3 regions of the Gordonia sp. CPCC 205333 genome follow, and region 3 is predicted to be linked to each of the others. Evidence: riboswitches for the same ligand, from Rfam matches in the RefSeq annotation. Region 3 holds a riboswitch; each other region holds the start of a gene.

Region 1 (6,281 bases), 120 kb from region 3:
TTCGGTCGCAACCGGATGAAACCGCCGTTGACGGCCATCGCGAGGTCAGGGCGTCGACAACCTCCGGCCCCATCGTTATTCGATCGTAATAATTCACCCCCATAGACGTTCGCATCGTCGTGAGCATTAGGCCAATATCGACTCGGATAAGTCTGAATATCTCTGCGCGACACCAGATCGCATTTCGTCGGTAGATCCATATTGGGGCGCTTAGCCTGCACGTTATACGGCGTCCGCTATGTCCACTGTGTCCGATATCGCAGGGTTGCATGTCCATGACGTCGTGCGTTTACTCGCTAATGAGTGCGGATAGCGAATCCGCACTTCCCAGAAGCCAAATATTCGCGTCGAAAGGTGAAGACTGATTATGACTCGTACACCCGAACTAGACGCCGTTGCCCACTCGACCGTTTATGACAATGCTGGCGAAAAGGTCGGCAAGGTCGAGCAGGTATATATTGACGACCGCAATAGCCTTCCCACCTGGATCGCAGTCAAAACCGGGTGGTTCGGATCATCCTCGCTGGTCCCGCTTGCCGGTGCGAAGCACCAAGGTGATCGCGTTGACGTCGTCACGACCAAGGATAAAATCAAGAGCGCCCCACATCTGGACGCAGCCGACGGAATTTCGACCCAGCAGGGCAAAGAGTTGCTCGATCACTACGGATTGACCGAAAAGTCGTCGGGTTGGGATAACTACGGCGAGCACAACGGCCGCTCGCAAGACGAGCGGCCGACACCTACCAGAACGGGCGTCACCAGCGAAGATGCTGCGGGTGAAAGTCTAGTGCGGTCCGAAGAACAGTTGAATGTGGGCACCGAGAAGGTCGCAACGGGCAAGGCCCGCCTGCATAAGTATGTAGTTACCGAGGAACAGTCCGTGACCGTGCCGGTGACCCATGAAGAGGTTCGCGTAGTCCGCGAACCGGTCAACTCCGACGTGCCGGTTGGTGAGATCGGCGAAGCCGAGACCGAAGTCACCCTCCACGAAGAACAGGTCGTCGCCGAAAAGAAGACCGTGCCCGTCGAACGTGTCGGCCTGGCGGTCGACGAGGTAACCGACAAGGAATCAGTTTCCGGCACGGTCCGCAAGGAACGTATCGAAACCGAAGGCGTCGACACCAAGTAGCCGACGCTGGATTGCCCGCGGTATCAGAATCGATGCCGCGGGCATACCCCGCGTTGATGCCAACCAATCCCCATAACTATTACCTAATATAGAATGGAATAGCCATGATCTGGACCATAATCAGCGCGATTGTTATCGGCCTCATTATCGGCGGGCTAGCCCGGTTGATAATGCCAGGTGATCAGAAAATCGGGCTCATCATGACGATCGTATTGGGGGCGGCCGGATCATTTCTTGGATCTTGGCTCACCTACCAGCTTGGCTATAAGAACTCGAACGGTGGCTGGGAGGTCATCCCGTTCATCGTCGGGATAGTCATCGCGATCATCCTCATCGGCATCTATGTGCGCATATCGGGTGGTCGGCAGCTCAAGCGAGCGGGCCGGTAGGTCCGCTTACCAGCCACAGGGCGAGCCGGCGGCTCCGTGGCCCGTCAGTCGCTCGCGCGTCTCCGGAACCGGATTCCACTGCCCTTCGTCGGATCGATAGTCCCAACCGGGCCCCGACTCGACTAGAGCCGCCACTGCGGCGATCAATCGATCGACATCGACCACCGAAGTTCCCAGTCCGACGCTGGCCCGAAGCGCGCCGTCGTCGACACCGAGACGCGCGAGAAGCGGATGTGCACAGAATCGTCCGTCCCGTACGCCGATGCCGTATTCGGCCGACAAGTATGCCGCGACGTGGCCAGGTTCGAAACCCGCGAGGGTGAACGCCACGATCCCGACGCCGTCGGCGCTGTCTGACCAGATACGCAGAAACCGCACCCCGGCAATGCCTTCAAGGCCGGCTCGAAGTCGCTCGGTGAGATACGACTCCTGCTCCCGGACTGTGGCCTCGTCGAGCGATCCGATTGCATCGCAGGCGGCCGCAAGTGCCACCGCGCCAAGCACATTCGGCGAGCCGGCCTCGTGCCGCTGCGGAGAAGGTGCCCATTCGACGTTGGCGACAGTCACTTCTCGTACGGCACCGCCGCCGGCGAGGTAAGGTTCGGCGGCGTCGAGCCAGTCCCGTCGCCCGATCAGCACCCCCGCACCGAATGGTGCGTAGAGCTTGTGACCGGAGAAGGCCAGGTAGTCGATTCCGCTGGCGCACAGATCAATTCGTCGATGAGGCGCCAGCTGCGCGGCGTCGACCAAGATCCGGGCGCCGAAGCGATGCGCCAGCGTTGCCAGCCTTTTCAGTGGCAACACTTCGCCAGTCACATTCGATGCCCCGGTAATGGCTAGCAGCGCAGCAGGTTTGGCCCTCAACTCGTCGGCGAGACGATCTATCGTCGTCTCGATTGACTCCGCGGTAGTTACCACGCGCCGCCCTCGGTGACGCCACGGCAAGAAGTTTGCGTGGTGCTCCACGTCGAGCACCACCGTGTCGCCCGGCACGCAGGCGGCCAAGAGATTCAGGGAATCGGTTGTGTTCCGGGTGAATACGACAGTCTGATCGTCGGCGCAGTTCACGAATCGGGCAACCGAGCCTCGGGCCGACTCATAGCAGTCAGTCGACACCCTCGAGGCGTAGCCAGCCCCGCGATGCACACTCGCGTAGAAGGGCAGCAGTTCGGCCACCCGATCGGTCACCTGCGCCAGCGCCGGGGCGCTGGCCGCGTAGTCGAAATTGGCGTAGACGCGAGATCCGCCTTGTACCAGCGGAACTGAGAGATCACACCCGGAGACCCGAGCAATGGGGGCACATGGGCGATCGAGAGTAGCGGTCATCAAGTAACCCTTCGGTCAGGGACCTCGGGTACGACAGTCGAAGTCCGCGCTTGCCGCGCCCAATCGGACGACAGCCCGGTCGTCACCCGGAGCACCCCGCCGCGGTGGAGGGTTGCCGACCAGCAAGCCGGGGCTTGACGCTGGTACTCATGACCTTTGCCGAGGTTGGCAGACCGCGTGCCCACTTGTCAACCCCGTGTCTGACGAACGAAACAGATCGCCGCCGAATGTCATGCGAAGGACGGAGCCGGCCCGATCAGTGGCACGCTTTTATACGGACCTGGTCAAGGAAGGGATTCCACGCTCATCGCGGCGGCCGTGCGGTCACCTGCCACCAGCCAAGCGTAGAGCGTCTGCCCGGCGCGGTAAGCGAGCAACTGAGGCGCGTCTTCGATCTGCAACGGTGAGTTATGTTCGACGACGCCGCGCATCGGAAGTCGTTCGCGGAGATCGGGTTGTGTCGCGAGCACCTCTTCCAACGCGGTCCAGTACACGGCGTTGTTGACGTGCTGAATGATGTCGAGGTCGGCAGCGCGCAGCAGGAACGGCACCTCGAACGCATCGACATGCGGGGCGGGATCGAGCCACTTCTTCCATCGGAGCACTCCCGGCTCCGCTGCGGAGCCGACGGTGTTGACGAAACTGTCACTCAACGCCGACGGCGTGACGGTCTCGACGTTGAAGTTGATCCAGAACGCCTCGGTCTCGACCCGTGTCCCGCGATGCCCGTCGAGGTCGATCCGCACATTGCACCACCGCGAACCGATCTTCGACCCCCACCGCTCGATGTCGAGCACGTCCGGCTGTTCGCCACCGGCAAGGATCTCGATCACCGTTCGGCGCACAACCCAGTGCGGATGGATCTCGTCATGTCGGATATGAAGCAGGTGGTCTTGACCCGCGTCTTGCAGATAACGGGCGACACCGTCGAATTTGAGCCGATGATCCTGGCTGACGGCGTCCCCTCGCACGGTCCGCTGTGCGGTAAAGATCGCGCCGCTGTCCAGCAACTCTCGACGTCGTTGCGGATCGCTGATGCGTCGGGGTAAAGGCTCACCAATCACGTCAAGAGTCTTCCACACCGATGTGTCTACGGCGACGCCGGAATCTGGTCTGTGAACAATCCTGCCGGGCGCGTCGGCCCGCCGCCGTTACTGACTCGGTTCGGGCAGTTTGACGTCGCAATCGGTGACCTTCGGATTGACTCCGAAGTAGTTCAGCGGGCCTGCGACAACGGTGAGCGCGATCGTTCCCGCAGTGGCGCAGTTGGTTTGAGCGTTACTGAAGTAGTCCCGCTGAAATGCGGCCAGCAGACCGATCAGCAACCAGACCACAATGAGGAAGCTTAGTATTCCGCCACCACGCCGCATCTCATGCCTCCGTCTCGGGTACACATCCAATCGATGTCATACGTATTCCCCGGTTAGGCGTCGATCAAACATCGGCCGCTCCAACGTAGGCCCTCGTCGTCGACGGCTACCTGATAATTCGCTATCGCAACGCGGCCGTTAGCTGATGGCAACCACGCGGACTCGCGAGGACTGACCGAACCCCGCTATTTCGATCGATATTCCCCCAGATACCGCCCTGCCACCCCCATTGACAGATAACCCGATCCCGGACGGTGGGGCCACAACAATCAACCGCGAACCGAAACTACCCACGCCACAAGGCTTCCTGGCTCGTCGATGCGATCAACTCGCCATCATTGGCGACAATCGCGCCGCGTACCAACCCCCGCGCACCGGCGGTGGTCACCGGAGTGATGTCGTAGCAATGCCACTCGTGCGGGTCGAATGTGCGATGAAACCATATCGAATGATCAAGGCTGGCAGCGAGATTCGGCGTCATCAGCGCCTTGAGCGATGCACCGGGCGGCCGGGCGGCCGGTACCGGCCCGATGTCGGATAGCAGCGTTAACACGCAGGCCCGCAGCAGTGGGTTGTCGGCTACGGGTCGGCGGGTCCGGATCCAGAACGGCGCCAGAACAAATGGTTCCGGGTCGCCGGCACGACCGCGCATTTCAAAGTCCTTCGATAGGGCCATCGTGGTACCCACCTCTACCGAATCCTCAAGCGCGAGAGCGGGAACCGGCGGGGTGTAGCCATCTGTTCCCGGCTCAGGACGATGGAAGGACGTGATCATCTCGAAGATGGCGACGTCATTCTGTTCTACGGTTACCCGACGGGTCGCGAATGATCGGCCATCGCGAACTCGCTCGACCCGCAATACGATATCCACCCCATACTGCCCGCCGCGAATGAAATACGCGTGCAGTGAGTGCGGCAGTTTGTTGCCATCGACGGTCGCCCCTGCTGCGGCGAGGGCGCGTGCGGCGATGAATCCGCCGAACAGTCGGCCGTCCTCACTCCCGCCGGGGCTGCGCCCGACAAACGTGTCTCCGTCGCGCGTGAAACTCAGCAGCGCGGCCATTCGGGCGTCTTCGGCCACTGGTTCTTTATCGGTCACCAATTGAGCTTGGCAGATGGTGATGTTTCCCCGTGAATCAACCCGACAAGATCGTCAACGCCCGCTCGGCCAGCAGACCCGGCCGACGGGTCAGCAGGTCAAAGTCGACGTCCACTGCCTCACCCATCGCACCAGCGCGATACCGAACCAGCACCCCCTCCGCAATACAGGCCAAGCGCCACAGGGCAAACGCGTGGTAGTAGTCGATATCGGACGCATCGTATCCGGTCGCGTATTCGTATCGGCTAACCAGCTCATCAGGGGCGAGGAAACCTGACCCGGCACTTGGTGCCCACCCGACGACATCCGGCGACGACCACGTCGAGACCATCCACCCGACATCGGCGAGTACATCACCGACGGACCAGAGCTCCCAGTCGAGGATTCCGCGGACTGCTCCCGCGTCGTCGATCAGCAGATTCCCGAGTCGATAGTCACCGTGCACCACGCCCACATACCTCTCCGCTGGCCGGCGATCCACCAGTAGCTGGTACGCCTGCGACCATTCGGCTGTGGCGCCGCGGGAGCCTTCGATCTGTACCGACCAACGCCGCAATTGACGTTCGAGATACGTACCCGAGCGTCTGAATTCATCGAACTCGGTTGTCTCACAAGGGATGAGGTGGAGTGCGGCTAGGGCATCGATGGCCCCTTCGGACAATTTGCGCTGCATCGCGGCGCTGAATTGCTCCGCGTCGTCGTCGCATTCCACAACAATGCCGGGCAGGTACTCCATCACGTAGAACTGCGCGCCGGTGACCGCGGGCTCGCTACAGAACGCGATCGGTGTGGGAGTGGGAGCCACCGATGGCTGCAACAAGCTCAGAATCGACCACTCCCGCGTCATGTTGTGTGCTGTCGGCGCGGTCGACGTGAGGGGCGGCCGCCGCAGCACCCAGCGTCCGCCGCGCGCATCATCGACAAGGTAGGTCAGATTCGATCGACCGCCAGCCAGCTGGGTAAAGTCC
Region 2 (6,281 bases), on a different contig from region 3:
GCCTATTCGTTCACCGGCCCCGACGCCGACCCCACTCGCGTTGCGGCACAAGTTGTTTCGGGTATCGGCTTCCTTGGAGCGGGTGTCATCATGAAGCAGGGATCCACGGTGTCGGGCCTCAATACCGCGGCGACCTTGTGGGCGTCGGCCGCCGTCGGCGCGTTGGCGGGCGGCGGAATGATCTGGGTTTCGCTGGCTGGTGCGGTCGCCATCATCGCGGCGAACATGGTGCTGCGCCCGCTCGGACGGGCGATGGACCGACAGCACCGGGACAGCCGTGAGGACAACCCGGCCGAGTACCAATTCGAAGTCCGCTGCCCCACCGACTCCGAGGCCGCGATACGTCGACTGGTATTCGACGCGATCTCTCGCCCCGACCTCACCGTGCAATCAATCGCCGCCATCGATCTCCCCGACGACGACGGCGTCCGGATCACCGTGACCGCACTCGCCGACGAACGCAACGATCGTGAGATCGAAGCGGCAATCGCCGACGTCATCGTGGCGCCAGCGGTGAGCGCGGTGCGGTGGACGGTCGTCGATCTCTCCGCGGTCGACTGAGTTCAGCACCAACCGCCCAGATGTAAACGGAATATGGCGACATTCTCACAACAACGTGCCGGACGGCTGCGAGATTCGAGGTCAGGCCATGATCGCTGGATCATTGCCCACGTCAGGAGAACACCATGTCCGCTACGCCGCCTCGCGAGATCACGCTCCGCTTTCTCGCCTCCCCCACCGATGCCACGACATTGGGCGGCGCGGTCCGCGGCGGGCGGCTATTGTCCTGGATCGACAAGGCCGCCTATGCGTGCGCGGCCGCATGGTCGGGCGGCTATTCAGTGACCGTCTACGTCGGCAACATCACCTTCACCCGCGGTATCGAACCCGGCGACATCGTCGAAGTCACCGCGTCGCTGGTCCACACCGGAACGTCGAGCATGCATATCGCCTGCACGGTCCGGTCGGCCGATCCGTATACGGGCGTGTTCACCGTCGCCAGCGACTGCCTGGTCATCTTCGTCGCGATGGGCGAAGACAATCGTCCGCGTCCCGTTCGGCAATGGATACCCGACAACGACGCCGACCGCGCCGTCGAGGCATACGCCACCTCGCGTATCCCAGTTCGCAAGCGCATCGAATCCGCGATGTCGACGATGACGTATTCCGACGCCGGGACCGCACCCCGGTCCCAGACCCGATTCCTGGCCGCACCGACCGACGTCAACTGGGGCGGAAACGCCCACGGCGGGCGAGTGATGGAGTGGATGGACGAGTCCGCATACCTCACCGCGGCGCGCTGGTGCGGCGGCCGGTGCGTATCCGCCTACGTCGGCGGCATCCGGTTCTACGCGCCGATTCACATCGGCGATGTCGTCGAACTCGATGCCAGACTTATCCACACCGGAAAGCAAACAATGCATATCTCCGTACATGTGCGGGCCGGTGATCCGCATACGGGCGTCCTGCGCGACTGCGCGCATTCGTTGACGATTGTCGCGGCCGTCGATGCCGACGGTGACGCGACGGCGGTTCGACGCTGGATTCCAGTTACCGATGAGGACATCGCACTCGAAAGACATGCACGCGACCTCGTCGCACTTCGTGCCAAACTGCCGCGCCGCCCATTGCATAGCGTCGCGTCGGTGTGACATCGGCTGCCTCGTGCGATCTACCGCCCGGCGGATCGGTACGCCAGTGCCAATCGTTCGAAGGCTGCCGCGACATCGACCAACGCGTCACTGATCAGAGCCGCGTCGGCTGACCTGACATCGGTCGACGCATTCGGAGTATTTATCGCGCGGCGATCAGCAGCAAGCAGTTCCATGCTCTCGCGAATCGTCGCGTCTATCCGGTCGAATGTTTCGGCACGGGTCGACTCGACCCCGTTCAGTTCCGGCGTCTGTCCGCGCTCGGGCCGCGCTTGCGGCTCCGGCTTGGGCTGCGGGGTGTCGATCATCCGGTGCCCACCCCGATAGTCGAGTCCGCGCGCCGCCACTGTCGGGGCTGGGGCGGACGACGCGGCGGGCGGCGTCGTGGATTGCGGTGCCACCGGCGGCGGAGTCGACTGTGGCGCAGACGCCTGCGCTACTGACGCCTGCGGCGCGGGGGCGGGCTGTTGGTTGACAGTCCGCGATGGGATCGGCGCATAGAAATGCAGTCCGCCGTGACCGACGAACAACTCGCAGGCCGCGCCGGTTCGCCCGTGGACCGGGCACGGATCGCGTTCCAGAAGTGAATGCGGATATTCGCTGAAGTCAGTCCACTCGAGCCAGCGACGGCGAGTTGGCGCGGCCCCACGATCACCGTCAGTCGCGTGATTGCCGTCGTGTCCGGACGATAGTCGGCACTGCAACGCCCACTCCTGGCCGGGATATCCCACCGCAGCACGCTCGGACGCATTACAGATGACCGTTGACCAACAGCCTTCTACATTCATCAAGCCTCCCGGGCACATCTGCGCCACCGGGATACTCGTCAGAACCAGATACGGCAGCTACTTCACCGGCCACCCTACCCCGCCGAGGGCACCCGTCGCGTCGCCACCTCGCCGCCCGATTTTTCCTCGCCGTGATCGAGAGGGTTCAGTTCGGCGACGAACGGTGTTATACCCTTGACGCCAGGTCATGAGCATCAGCGGCAAGCCCCGGCTGGCTGATCAGCAACCCTCCTCCGCGGTGGGGTGCTCCGGGTGATGACCGGGTTGTAGGTCACTCATCGGCAACGATGCGGGACATGCGGCAAGCGCGGGTCCGAAGGTCGGACCCTCCAAACGGGGTAACACCCCGCCGACCGAGAAAGAGACTTCACCGAAATGTCTGACACCCCTGACACCACTGTGGATACGACTGCCAACTGGAGCTTCGAAACGAAGCAGATCCACGTCGGACAGTCGGCCGATGCTGCCACCAACGCTCGCGCTCTGCCGATCTACCAGACCACCTCATACGTCTTCAACAACACCCAGCACGCCGCGGATCTCTTCGGTCTCGCCGAACCCGGCAATATTTACACCCGCATCATGAATCCGACACAGGACGCCGTCGAGCAGCGCCTCGCCGCCCTCGAAGGCGGCGTGGCAGCTCTGCTCGTTGCCTCAGGGCAGGCCGCGGAGACCTACGCGATTCAGAACATCGTCGAAGCCGGCGGCCACGTCGTCTCGAGCCCTCGTCTGTACGGCGGCACTTACAACCTCTTCCATTACACCTTGCCCAAGTTCGGCATTGAGGTGTCCTTCGTGGACGACCCCGACGATCCCGTGTCGTGGCAGGCCGCGGTCCGCCCGAACACTCGCGCCTTCTACGGCGAGTCGATCTCCAACCCCAATATCGAGGTGCTCAATATCCCGGTCGTTGCCGAGGTCGCGCACCGCAACGGTGTCCCGCTGATCATCGACAACACCGTCGCCACGCCATACCTGCTCAATCCGATCGCTCATGGCGCCGACATCGTCGTGCATTCGGCCACCAAGTACATCGGCGGCCACGGCACTGCAATCGGCGGCGTGATCATCGACAGCGGCACTTTCGACTGGCGGGTCCAGCGTGACGGTGTCGACTTGTTCCCCGGCTTCACCACACCGGACCCGAGCTACCACGGCGTCGTGTTCGCTGACCTCGGTGCGCCCGCCTACGCCCTCAAGGCTCGCGTGCAGTTGTTGCGCGACACCGGTGCTGCTATCTCGCCATTCAACGCGTTCTTGCTTGCGCAAGGTTTGGAGACGCTGAGCCTGCGCGTCGAGCGTCATGTAGCGAACACCGAGAAGGTCGCGGCTTTCCTTACCGGGCACGACCAGGTGGAGAGCGTCAACTACGCCGGTCTCGAATCGTCGAAGTACTACGAACTCGCAAAGCAACTGGCCCCCAAGGGGATTGGCGCAGTCATCAGCTTCGAGCTGTCCGGCGGCGTTGACGCGGGCAAGAAGTTCGTCGATGCGCTGACCTTGCACAGCCATGTCGCCAACATTGGCGACGTGCGCTCGCTGGTGATCCACCCGGCATCGACCACGCACAGTCAGCTCACCCCGGAGGAGCAGCTCGCCGCAGGCGTTACCCCCGGCCTGGTGCGACTAGCTGTCGGGATCGAGGGCATCGACGACATCATCGCCGATCTCGAACAGGGATTCGCCGCTACCGCGTAGTGTCCGGCAGCCGCCACCATAGTTCTACCGAGGAAGACCACCGCTGTCCGTGAGTATCGACCTACCCGCTGCCCCCTTGGGGCACAACACTTTCGATGACTGGGAGACGTCAGCAGACGCCGTCTTGCACAGCATCGGGGTCGGGTCGATCGCGCTCGACAACGGAGCGACGCTCGACGATGTGACCCTGGCGTTTCAGCGCTGGGGCGCATTGTCGCCGTCTCGGGACAACGTGGTGCTGGCCCTGCATGCACTGACCGGAAATTCCCACGTCACCGGCCCGGCCGATGACAGCTTTCCGATGGCCGGCTGGTGGGATGGGCTGATCGGGTCCGGCTGTGCTGTCGATACCGACGAATGGTGCGTTGTCGCGGTAAACGTGCTCGGCGGCTGTCACGGCTCAACCGGACCGGGAAGTAGTCATCCCGCCGACGGCCGCCCCTATGGTTCACGTTTTCCGCAACTCACCGTCGCCGATCAGGTGCGCGCGGAAGTCGCGCTGATCGATGCGCTTGGAATCCCTTCGGTCGCAGCGGTTCTCGGCGGTTCAATGGGCGGGGCTCGGTCGCTCGAATGGGCCGTCGCCTACCCAGACCGAGTGCGCTCAGCGCTGGTTCTCGCCGTTGGCGCGCGAGCCACCGCAGACCAGATCGGCACGCAGACAACACAAATCGCGGCGATCAAAGCAGATCCCGCCTGGCAGGGCGGCGACTACTACGGCACCGGCCAGGTACCGGCGACCGGCATGGGCATCGCCCGGCGCATCGCGCACCTCACCTACCGAGCGGAGTCCGAGCTCGATGAGCGATTCGGGAATCATCCTCAGGCCGGCGAACTGCCGCTCGCCGGTGGGCGCTATGCCGTCGCGAGCTACCTTGAACATCAAGCGGCCAAACTGATTACCCGATTCGACCCAGGCAGCTACGTGGTTCTGTCCGAGGTTCTCAACCATCACGACGTCGGCCGCAACAACGGAGGCATCGACGCCGCTCTTGCCGGCTGCCCGGTCCCGGTGATCGTCGGAGGCATCGAATCCGATCGACTCTATCCGATCCGATTACAGCGTGAACTCGCCGACAAACTCGGCAATTGCGTCGGCGGTCTGCAGACTATCGATTCCGACAAAGGCCACGACGGATTCCTCACCGAATTCGCCGCGATCGCCGAATTACTCACGTGGACAATGGATCTCGCACGACGCTAAGTCGCTATCAGCTAGCGCTGCGGCACTACCGGTGGTGGTGGCGTGCGGGGCGCCCGCTGCGTCTGACCGCCCTCGCCCGGCGCACTCTGCGGTCGCGGCGCGGGCGATGGCGACGGAATCAGGCCCGACGGAATCAGGTCCGGCGGCAACGGAATTCCCGACGGGACAAACGGGATCGACGGAGACGTCGTAGTTGAGGTGGATGGCCCACTGGTAGGCGGTTTCGACGACGATTCTGAACTTCCCGACGACGAGCCCGTTGGCAAGGTCGTCGGCACCAACGTGCGGGTGCGCGCCGGGGTGGTCGGATTCAATTGCGTTGTGGCCCAGCCTGGCCCGGCACCATCGCGCGTGTCTGGGGCCAACGTCGCATCGCCCTGCGGACCGAAGTCGCCGGCAGCGGTAGTCCGTGTCGTCAAAATCGACGCTTCACTGACCGTCGGAGTACTGGGACCAGATGGCACAAAGCGGCTTTCGCTACTCGTCAGCGAACCGCTCGCGTATACCGACATCGCGATCACACCGACCGCCGCCCCCACCACTATCAGAGGCGCAGTGGACAACCAGTCACGATTGCGGCGACCACCGATCGTCGCCAATTTCGTTAGGCCGGAATCGGTTTCGCGTGCGGTTAGCGCCGCGCCAAGTGCGGCTGCCAACTCCGGGGACGGTGCGGCCAGGACTGCCGCGCCGGCAGCCTCGCCGAGTCCGGCCACGATCTGCGGAATATTCGCGAGACCACCGACAACTATCACCAGTTGCGGCGTCGGACCTCCGCGCGCTACGTACTGCGAAACCTTGTACGCGGCTGCGGAAATCAGTGGTCGCGCCGCGTTTTCGACGTCGTCGGCGCGCACAAGCACATGTCCCGAGGATGACCGTTCCTCGGTGCTGAAGAGCTCTTCCTTAGCGGTCCGGCATGCCGCGATCTGTTCA
Region 3 (6,281 bases):
CCAGCCGAATGAACCCGCCATGGTCTGCTGATGTTCGGCGAGAACACCTTTCGCGCGGCCGGTGGTGCCGGACGTGAACAGGATGTCCGATAGATCGGTTGGCGCGACGGCCAGCGCTCGCTCGTCGGCGATAGCCAGTTGAGCCGCTGATGCCGAACCGGCGAATGTCGACCAGTCGATCACCGGTGGTCCGGCCGGAGCGTCGTCGAGTGGGACGCGGATCAGTGTGCGACCGGTATCCGCCGCGACCAGATCTGCCAGGTGATCGCCGCCGAGGAAGGCGCCGGACACCACGACCGTCCGCGCGTCGGAACGGTCGAGGATATCGAGCGCCTCGGTGACGGTATATCGCGAATTGAGTGGGACGAGGACACCGCCCGCATAGTGCGTGCCCAGTGCCGCGATGGGCCAGTGGTAGCTATTGGGTGCCCAGATGGCCACCCGATCACCGTGTTCGACGCCGTGGTCGATCAGTGCGGCGGCGAACCCGCGTACCCGTTCGAGTAGGTCGGCCCAGGTCAGCGTGACCCGCTCGCCCCATTGGTCATCGACGATGGCTTCGGTGTCGGGCCAGCGGCTCGCCGCGCGGATTAGCGCGGCAGGCGTCGTGGTCGGGTACTCCTCCATCACACTAACCTAGCAAGCGCTTGGTAGTTTATGCTAGCTGTCATGACCCTGATCAATCTCGCCGATCGCGCCGTCGATCTCGGCGAATGGGCCGCACAGACTCCGAATGCGTCCGGCCTGTTCGCCGAGGCGGTTCGGGCCTGGCTCGTCGAGCATCTCGCCGGCGAGTTCACCGAGCTCAAAGGTCGCGGCGGGCCGGGTAGTGAACACGAGTTCTTCGAACAGCGGCTGAGGTGGGACCGGCATCTCGCGGCGTCGGGCTGGACGTGTCTGGGGTGGCCGGCGAAGTACGGCGGACGCGGCGCGACCCTGGAACAGCGCATCATCTTCCACGAGGAATACGCCAGGGCGAACGCGCCCGCGCGCGTCAATCATTTGGGCGAAGAACTTCTCGGTCCGACGCTCATTGAGTACGGGACCGAGGAGCAGAAGCGCCGCTTCCTGCCGGGCATTGTCAACGTGACAGAGCTTTGGGCACAAGGTTATTCAGAGCCGGGCGCCGGCTCCGATCTCGCTGCCGTCGCAACGACGGCGGCGCTCGACGGCGGCAAGTGGATTGTCAACGGTCAGAAGGTGTGGACGTCGCTCGCGCATGTGGCGCAGTGGGTCTTCGTCGTGGCGCGTACCGAGAAGGGGTCATCGCGACATACGGGGCTCAGCTTCCTATTGGTGCCGATCGACCAATCGGGCGTCACCGTGCGGCCAATCCAACAGCTCACCGGCACTTCGGAATTCAACGAAGTCTTCTTCGACGATGCGGTCACCGACGCCGACCTCATCGTCGGATCGCCGGGTGCTGGCTGGAAAGTCGCGATGGGGTTGCTTCAGTTCGAGCGCGGCGTGTCGACGCTCGGGCAGCAGGTAGGTTTCGCCCGTGAACTCGACGCCGTCAACGCCGAGGCGAAAGCCAATGGCTCGGTGCGGAATCCGGAGATCGCCTCGCGCCTGATTCGCGCCCGCATTGGCCTACGGGTCATGCGTGCCCACGCACAGCGAACTCTGTCCGGCGAAATCGTCAACGAGACGGGCGCAGCTTCGGTGGCAAAACTGTTGTGGGCCAACTGGCATCGCGACCTTGGACAGTTGGCGATCGACGTTGTCGGAGCGCCGTCGCTGATCGGCCCGAGCGAAACCACCGAGGGACAGCCGAACGATATCTACGCGCCGGGCACCGTCGAACTGGACGAATGGCAGCGCCTTCTGCTGTTCACCCGTGCCGACACCATCTACGGCGGCTCAAACGAGGTGCAGCGCAACATTATCGCCGAGCGAGTGCTCGGCTTACCGAGAGAGGCTCGTGCATGACCCCCGTTTCGCCGCTCGCGCGGATTCCTGACGAAGTCGCCGGACACAACCTGCTCGCGGGCAAGAAAGTTGTGGTCACCGCTGCCGCGGGCACCGGGATCGGGTTCGCCTCGGCCCGCCGCGTGCTCCTGGAGGGTGGCGAGGTGGTGGTCTCGGACTTCCACGAACGTCGCCTGAACGAGACCGTCGAGAAACTGACCGTCGAGTTCCCGGAGCAGAAGGTGTCGGCGATCGTGTGTGATGTCTCGAGTACGGCGCAGGTGGATGCGCTGATCGACGGTGCCGCAAGCGAACTCGGTCGGATCGACGTGTTGGTCAACAACGCCGGGCTTGGCGGTGAGACACCAGTCGTCGACATGACCGACGAGCAGTGGGATCGCGTCATCGACATCACCCTCAACAGCACATTCCGCGCCACCCGCGCCGCGCTGCGATATTTCCGCGATGCGGGGCACGGCGGTGTGCTGGTGAACAACGCCTCGGTCCTGGGCTGGCGGGCGCAGCACAGCCAATCCCATTACGCCGCAGCGAAAGCCGGTGTGATGGCACTTACACGATGTTCGGCGATCGAAGCCGCCGAGTTCGGCGTCCGAATCAACGCCGTCGCACCGTCTATCGCCCGGCATCCGTTTCTGGCGAAAGTCACCAGCGACGAACTTCTCGACGAACTCGCGTCGCGCGAAGCATACGGTCGTGCGGCGGAGGTCTGGGAGATCGCCGCCACCATCGCGATGCTCGCCAGCGACTACACAACCTACCTCACCGGCGAGATCGTCTCGATCTCTTCCCAGCGCGCCTGACCGCCGAAATATCAAGGGAGTCAACATATGTCCACCCCACAGGCCTATATCGTCGATGCCGTGCGCACCCCGGTCGGCAAACGTAACGGCTCGCTGGCCAAAGTTCACTCAGCCGATCTCGGCGCGCATGTCATCAACGCGATCCTGGACCGCACCGGCATTGACCCCAACGTGGTCGATGACGTGGTCTTCGGGTGTGTGGACACCGTCGGGCCGCAGGCGGGAAATATCGCCCGCACGGCGTGGTTGACCGCCGGGCAGCCGCTCGGCGTACCCGGCACGACGGTGGACCGGCAATGCGGATCATCGCAGCAGGCAATACATTTCGCAGCGCAGGGCGTGATGAGTGGAACGCAGGACGTCGTGTTGGCCGGTGGTGTGCAGAATATGAGCGCAATCCCCATCTCGCAGGCCATGATTGCCGGGCAAGAGCTCGGATTTACCACTCCCACAGCCGAATCCCCAGGCTGGCGCGCGCGCTTCGGCGATACCGAGATCTCTCAGTTCGTCGGCGCCGACATGATGGCGAAGCGGTGGGATATTTCCCGGCCGGATATGGAAGCGTGGGCGCTGCAGTCGCATCAGCGAGCCAAGGCCGCCATCGCGGCCGGGCGTTTCGACAAAGAGTATGTGCCGCTTGGTGATTGCGTCGTCGACGAATGCCCGCGGGAGACCTCGCTGGAGAAGATGGCGTCGTTAAATGTGCTCGCCGAAGGATCGTCGCTGACCGCCGCAGTGGCATCGCAGATCTGTGACGGAGCGTCGGCGACGCTGGTCGTGTCCGAGCGCGCGCTCAAGGAATACGGGTTGACTCCTCGGGCGCGGATCCACCACCTCTCGGTGCGCGGAGATGATCCGGTGATGATGCTTTCGGCTCCTATTCCGGCGACCAAGTACGCGCTAGAGAAGACCGGCCTGAGCATCCACGACATCGACGTCGTGGAGATCAACGAGGCATTCGCGCCGGTTGTTCTCGCGTGGCTCAAGGAGACCGGCGCCGATCCGGCCACAGTCAACCCGAATGGCGGCGGTATCGCATTGGGCCACCCGCTGGGTGCAACCGGCGCAAAACTGTTCGCGACCCTGCTCAACGAATTGGAGCGCACCGAAGGCCGCTACGGCCTGCAGACGATGTGCGAGGGCGGCGGCACCGCGAATGTGACGATTGTCGAACGGCTTGGGTAGTCGGGGTACCACTCGATAGTTTTGGGCGCTAAGAGTTTTACTTCTGACCGGCAGCGATGCGGTGACAGTCCCGTTCGCGGGATTGTGCGCTTTGCGGGACCGGCTTATCTTTCGTTTCGTACAGATCATCACGAGCGGCCGAGAGACTGGCTCTTTGACGCCGCAGCAACCGTGGGCAACCACAAGGTGCTAATGCCAGACCGATGAACGAATCGCGAACTTCGACCATGTCTTGGGGGAGATCGGCGGCTCGACGTCTGTTTGTCGTGTCTTGCTGGGCGTTCGTGATCGTTTCCTGTGCGACCCGCGTCACCGCGCGGGGTCCATTGCCATTTGAAGCGGCCCAGCCCGGCCGCGGGAGGAAGACGATGACAACGACCTTGACCGAGACCACGTCCACCGCTTCGCCAGCTGATTACCTTGCGTCTGATTCCCCGGCGTCGAGAAGTGCGAGCGGACTGATCGTCGGCACGACCGTCGACGAATTCTCGGCGGACCATCTGCTCCAGCTACTGAAAGGCGACGTATTCGCGGTCCGTGTCGCAGGTGCGGCAACCGGGGTCGCTCTGCAAGGGCTTCGCGACCGGTTCGTCGGACGTGACGATCACGGTCCGCTCGCGACGGACCCACAATTCCGGCGGATCGGCCAGGCCTTCTCCGAGGTCGGGGTCGATGGGCAGGAAAACTACTTCGACGAGGCCGCGCATCATCGCGGCCGACTACGGGAACTCGCCGCTCCGTACCAGTACCCGGCCGACACTCTGCGCATCCTGCTCGACGAAGCCTGGCCGACCGGTGCCACCCTGCTGACCTCGGAGAGTCGGAAATTCTTCGCTGGCGTCGTGCGATACCAGCAGGCCGGTGTTGACCTGGAGCCGCATACCGACAATGTGAGGCGAAACCTCCCCGAAAACGACCTCGATATCCGCAGGCAGTTGTCGGTGAATGTCTACCTCGACGTTCCCGACAGCGGCGGCGAACTCGAGATCTGGGATGTCTACCCAACCGAGGACGAGTACCAAGAATTGTCCGGCGAACGAGTTTGGGGAGTGAACCGCGACGCGGTTGGCGATCCCGTACTCACCATTCGCCCCGAGGTGGGCGAGGCGATCTTCATCGACCCGCGCCGCGTACATGCGGTCGCGCCGTCGCATGATCGACCGCGCGTGACCATCGGCCTGTTCATCGGCGTCCGAAACCAGGATCAGGCACTGGCGGTGTGGAGCTGATGACACTCACACTTGCCGCACCCGTCGGCTCGGTCTCCCACAAGGCAGCCTTCGACCTCAAGGGCTTTCAATACGACTACACCGATCGCTCGACGATCCTGCTGGTCAGCGTCGGTGCCGACTATCACGAGGGCGAGAAACTGGGTGCGACCATCGACCTGCTGAACCGCAGTGGATTCGCCCGCGTGACCGTCGCCGTCGCCGACACCCTGCAACGGCACAACGTTGACGCGACACCCGCGCGGGCCTATCAGCAGACTCGACGTCGGGGTGACCAATGGCTTGCGCGAAATCAACCGCTACTGGACCTGTTGACCGCCGACGTCGACGTTCTCCGGTGGGATGACGCGCTAAGCGACCCGAATTATCCGCGTGCACTCGACGAAATCCGCACGGTGTACCGGACCAACCGGGAGTACGCGGGGGCGATCGAATCCACCATCGATCGCTTCGTAGCCCGTCGCGGCGAGAACCTGCCCGATGTCGACCGGATTCGGAACGGTTGCCGCACTTACCTTCTCGAGGAAGTGCCGATCATCCAGCCGCTGTGGGCGCGGCAGGGTTACGACTTCGTCGTCTACCCACAGCAGATCTCGAACGCGATGCAGGCCACCCGCGATCTGTTTGTCACTGACGGCGCCGCGTGGCTCCCGCTGCGTTTCAAGAAACGGAAGTCGGCGAAGTGACCACGGTGGCTCCGACGAAGCGTCGGACCGCTGGTTTCATCGGCCTGGCGACAGCGTCCTTCCTCGGCTGTATCGACCTGACTATCGTCTCGACCGCGTTGCCGACCATCACGCGAGAACTGCACACCTCGATCGGGGTCTCCCAACTCGTACTCAGCGGCTTCCTCACCGCGCTCGCGATGTTCATGGTCACCGCCGGCCGGCTCGGCGATCAGAAGGGGCGGCGTCCGGTACTGCTCGCCGGTCTCGGATTGTTCGTCGTCGCGTCGATCGGAGCTGGTCTCGCGCCGACCATCGGCGCTCTGATCGCCGCCCGATTCGTCCAGGGAGCGGCGTGTGCCGTTCTCTATACCGGAACTTCGACGCTGGTGGAGCAGCTATTTCCGGAGGGAGAGCGGGGTCGGGCGGTCGGCTGGCTGTACGCCGTCAACGGCGTCGGCCTGGCCATC

What was found. A riboswitch is a leader RNA that binds a small molecule or an ion and turns the genes downstream of it on or off. The one in region 3 is predicted to bind S-adenosylmethionine.
Region 1: it holds a riboswitch for S-adenosylmethionine, as region 3 does, so the genes downstream of both, AAFP29_RS02060 (aminotransferase class V-fold PLP-dependent enzyme) here and AAFP29_RS02610 (2OG-Fe(II) oxygenase) in region 3, are expected to answer to the same signal.
Region 2: it holds a riboswitch for S-adenosylmethionine, as region 3 does, so the genes downstream of both, AAFP29_RS15420 (bifunctional o-acetylhomoserine/o-acetylserine sulfhydrylase) here and AAFP29_RS02610 (2OG-Fe(II) oxygenase) in region 3, are expected to answer to the same signal.

The regions. Positions count from the first base shown of each region.
Region 1 covers NZ_JBCLVI010000001.1:432,165-438,445, reverse strand. Annotated here, with positions in the region: gene AAFP29_RS02070 (DUF2382 domain-containing protein) at 368-1,129, shown strand; gene AAFP29_RS02065 (GlsB/YeaQ/YmgE family stress response membrane protein) at 1,234-1,518, shown strand; gene AAFP29_RS02060 (aminotransferase class V-fold PLP-dependent enzyme) at 1,525-2,844, opposite strand; SAM riboswitch class IV at 2,886-2,999, opposite strand; gene AAFP29_RS02055 (acyl-ACP thioesterase domain-containing protein) at 3,129-3,908, opposite strand; gene AAFP29_RS02050 (hypothetical protein) at 3,996-4,214, opposite strand; gene AAFP29_RS02045 (acyl-CoA thioesterase) at 4,501-5,277, opposite strand; gene AAFP29_RS02040 (phosphotransferase family protein) at 5,351-6,281, opposite strand, start outside.
Region 2 covers NZ_JBCLVI010000004.1:190,134-196,414, forward strand. Annotated here, with positions in the region: gene AAFP29_RS15405 (MgtC/SapB family protein) at 1-561, shown strand, start outside; gene AAFP29_RS15410 (acyl-CoA thioesterase) at 687-1,652, shown strand; gene AAFP29_RS15415 (hypothetical protein) at 1,673-2,440, opposite strand; SAM riboswitch class IV at 2,624-2,754, shown strand; gene AAFP29_RS15420 (bifunctional o-acetylhomoserine/o-acetylserine sulfhydrylase) at 2,816-4,141, shown strand; gene metX (homoserine O-acetyltransferase MetX) at 4,185-5,345, shown strand; gene AAFP29_RS15430 (hypothetical protein) at 5,357-6,281, opposite strand, start outside.
Region 3 covers NZ_JBCLVI010000001.1:547,662-553,942, forward strand. Annotated here, with positions in the region: gene AAFP29_RS02590 (FadD3 family acyl-CoA ligase) at 1-627, opposite strand, end outside; gene AAFP29_RS02595 (acyl-CoA dehydrogenase family protein) at 670-1,932, shown strand; gene AAFP29_RS02600 (SDR family oxidoreductase) at 1,929-2,732, shown strand; gene AAFP29_RS02605 (acetyl-CoA C-acetyltransferase) at 2,760-3,917, shown strand; SAM riboswitch class I at 4,040-4,127, shown strand; gene AAFP29_RS02610 (2OG-Fe(II) oxygenase) at 4,286-5,146, shown strand; gene AAFP29_RS02615 (tRNA-dependent cyclodipeptide synthase) at 5,146-5,832, shown strand; gene AAFP29_RS02620 (MFS transporter) at 5,829-6,281, shown strand, end outside.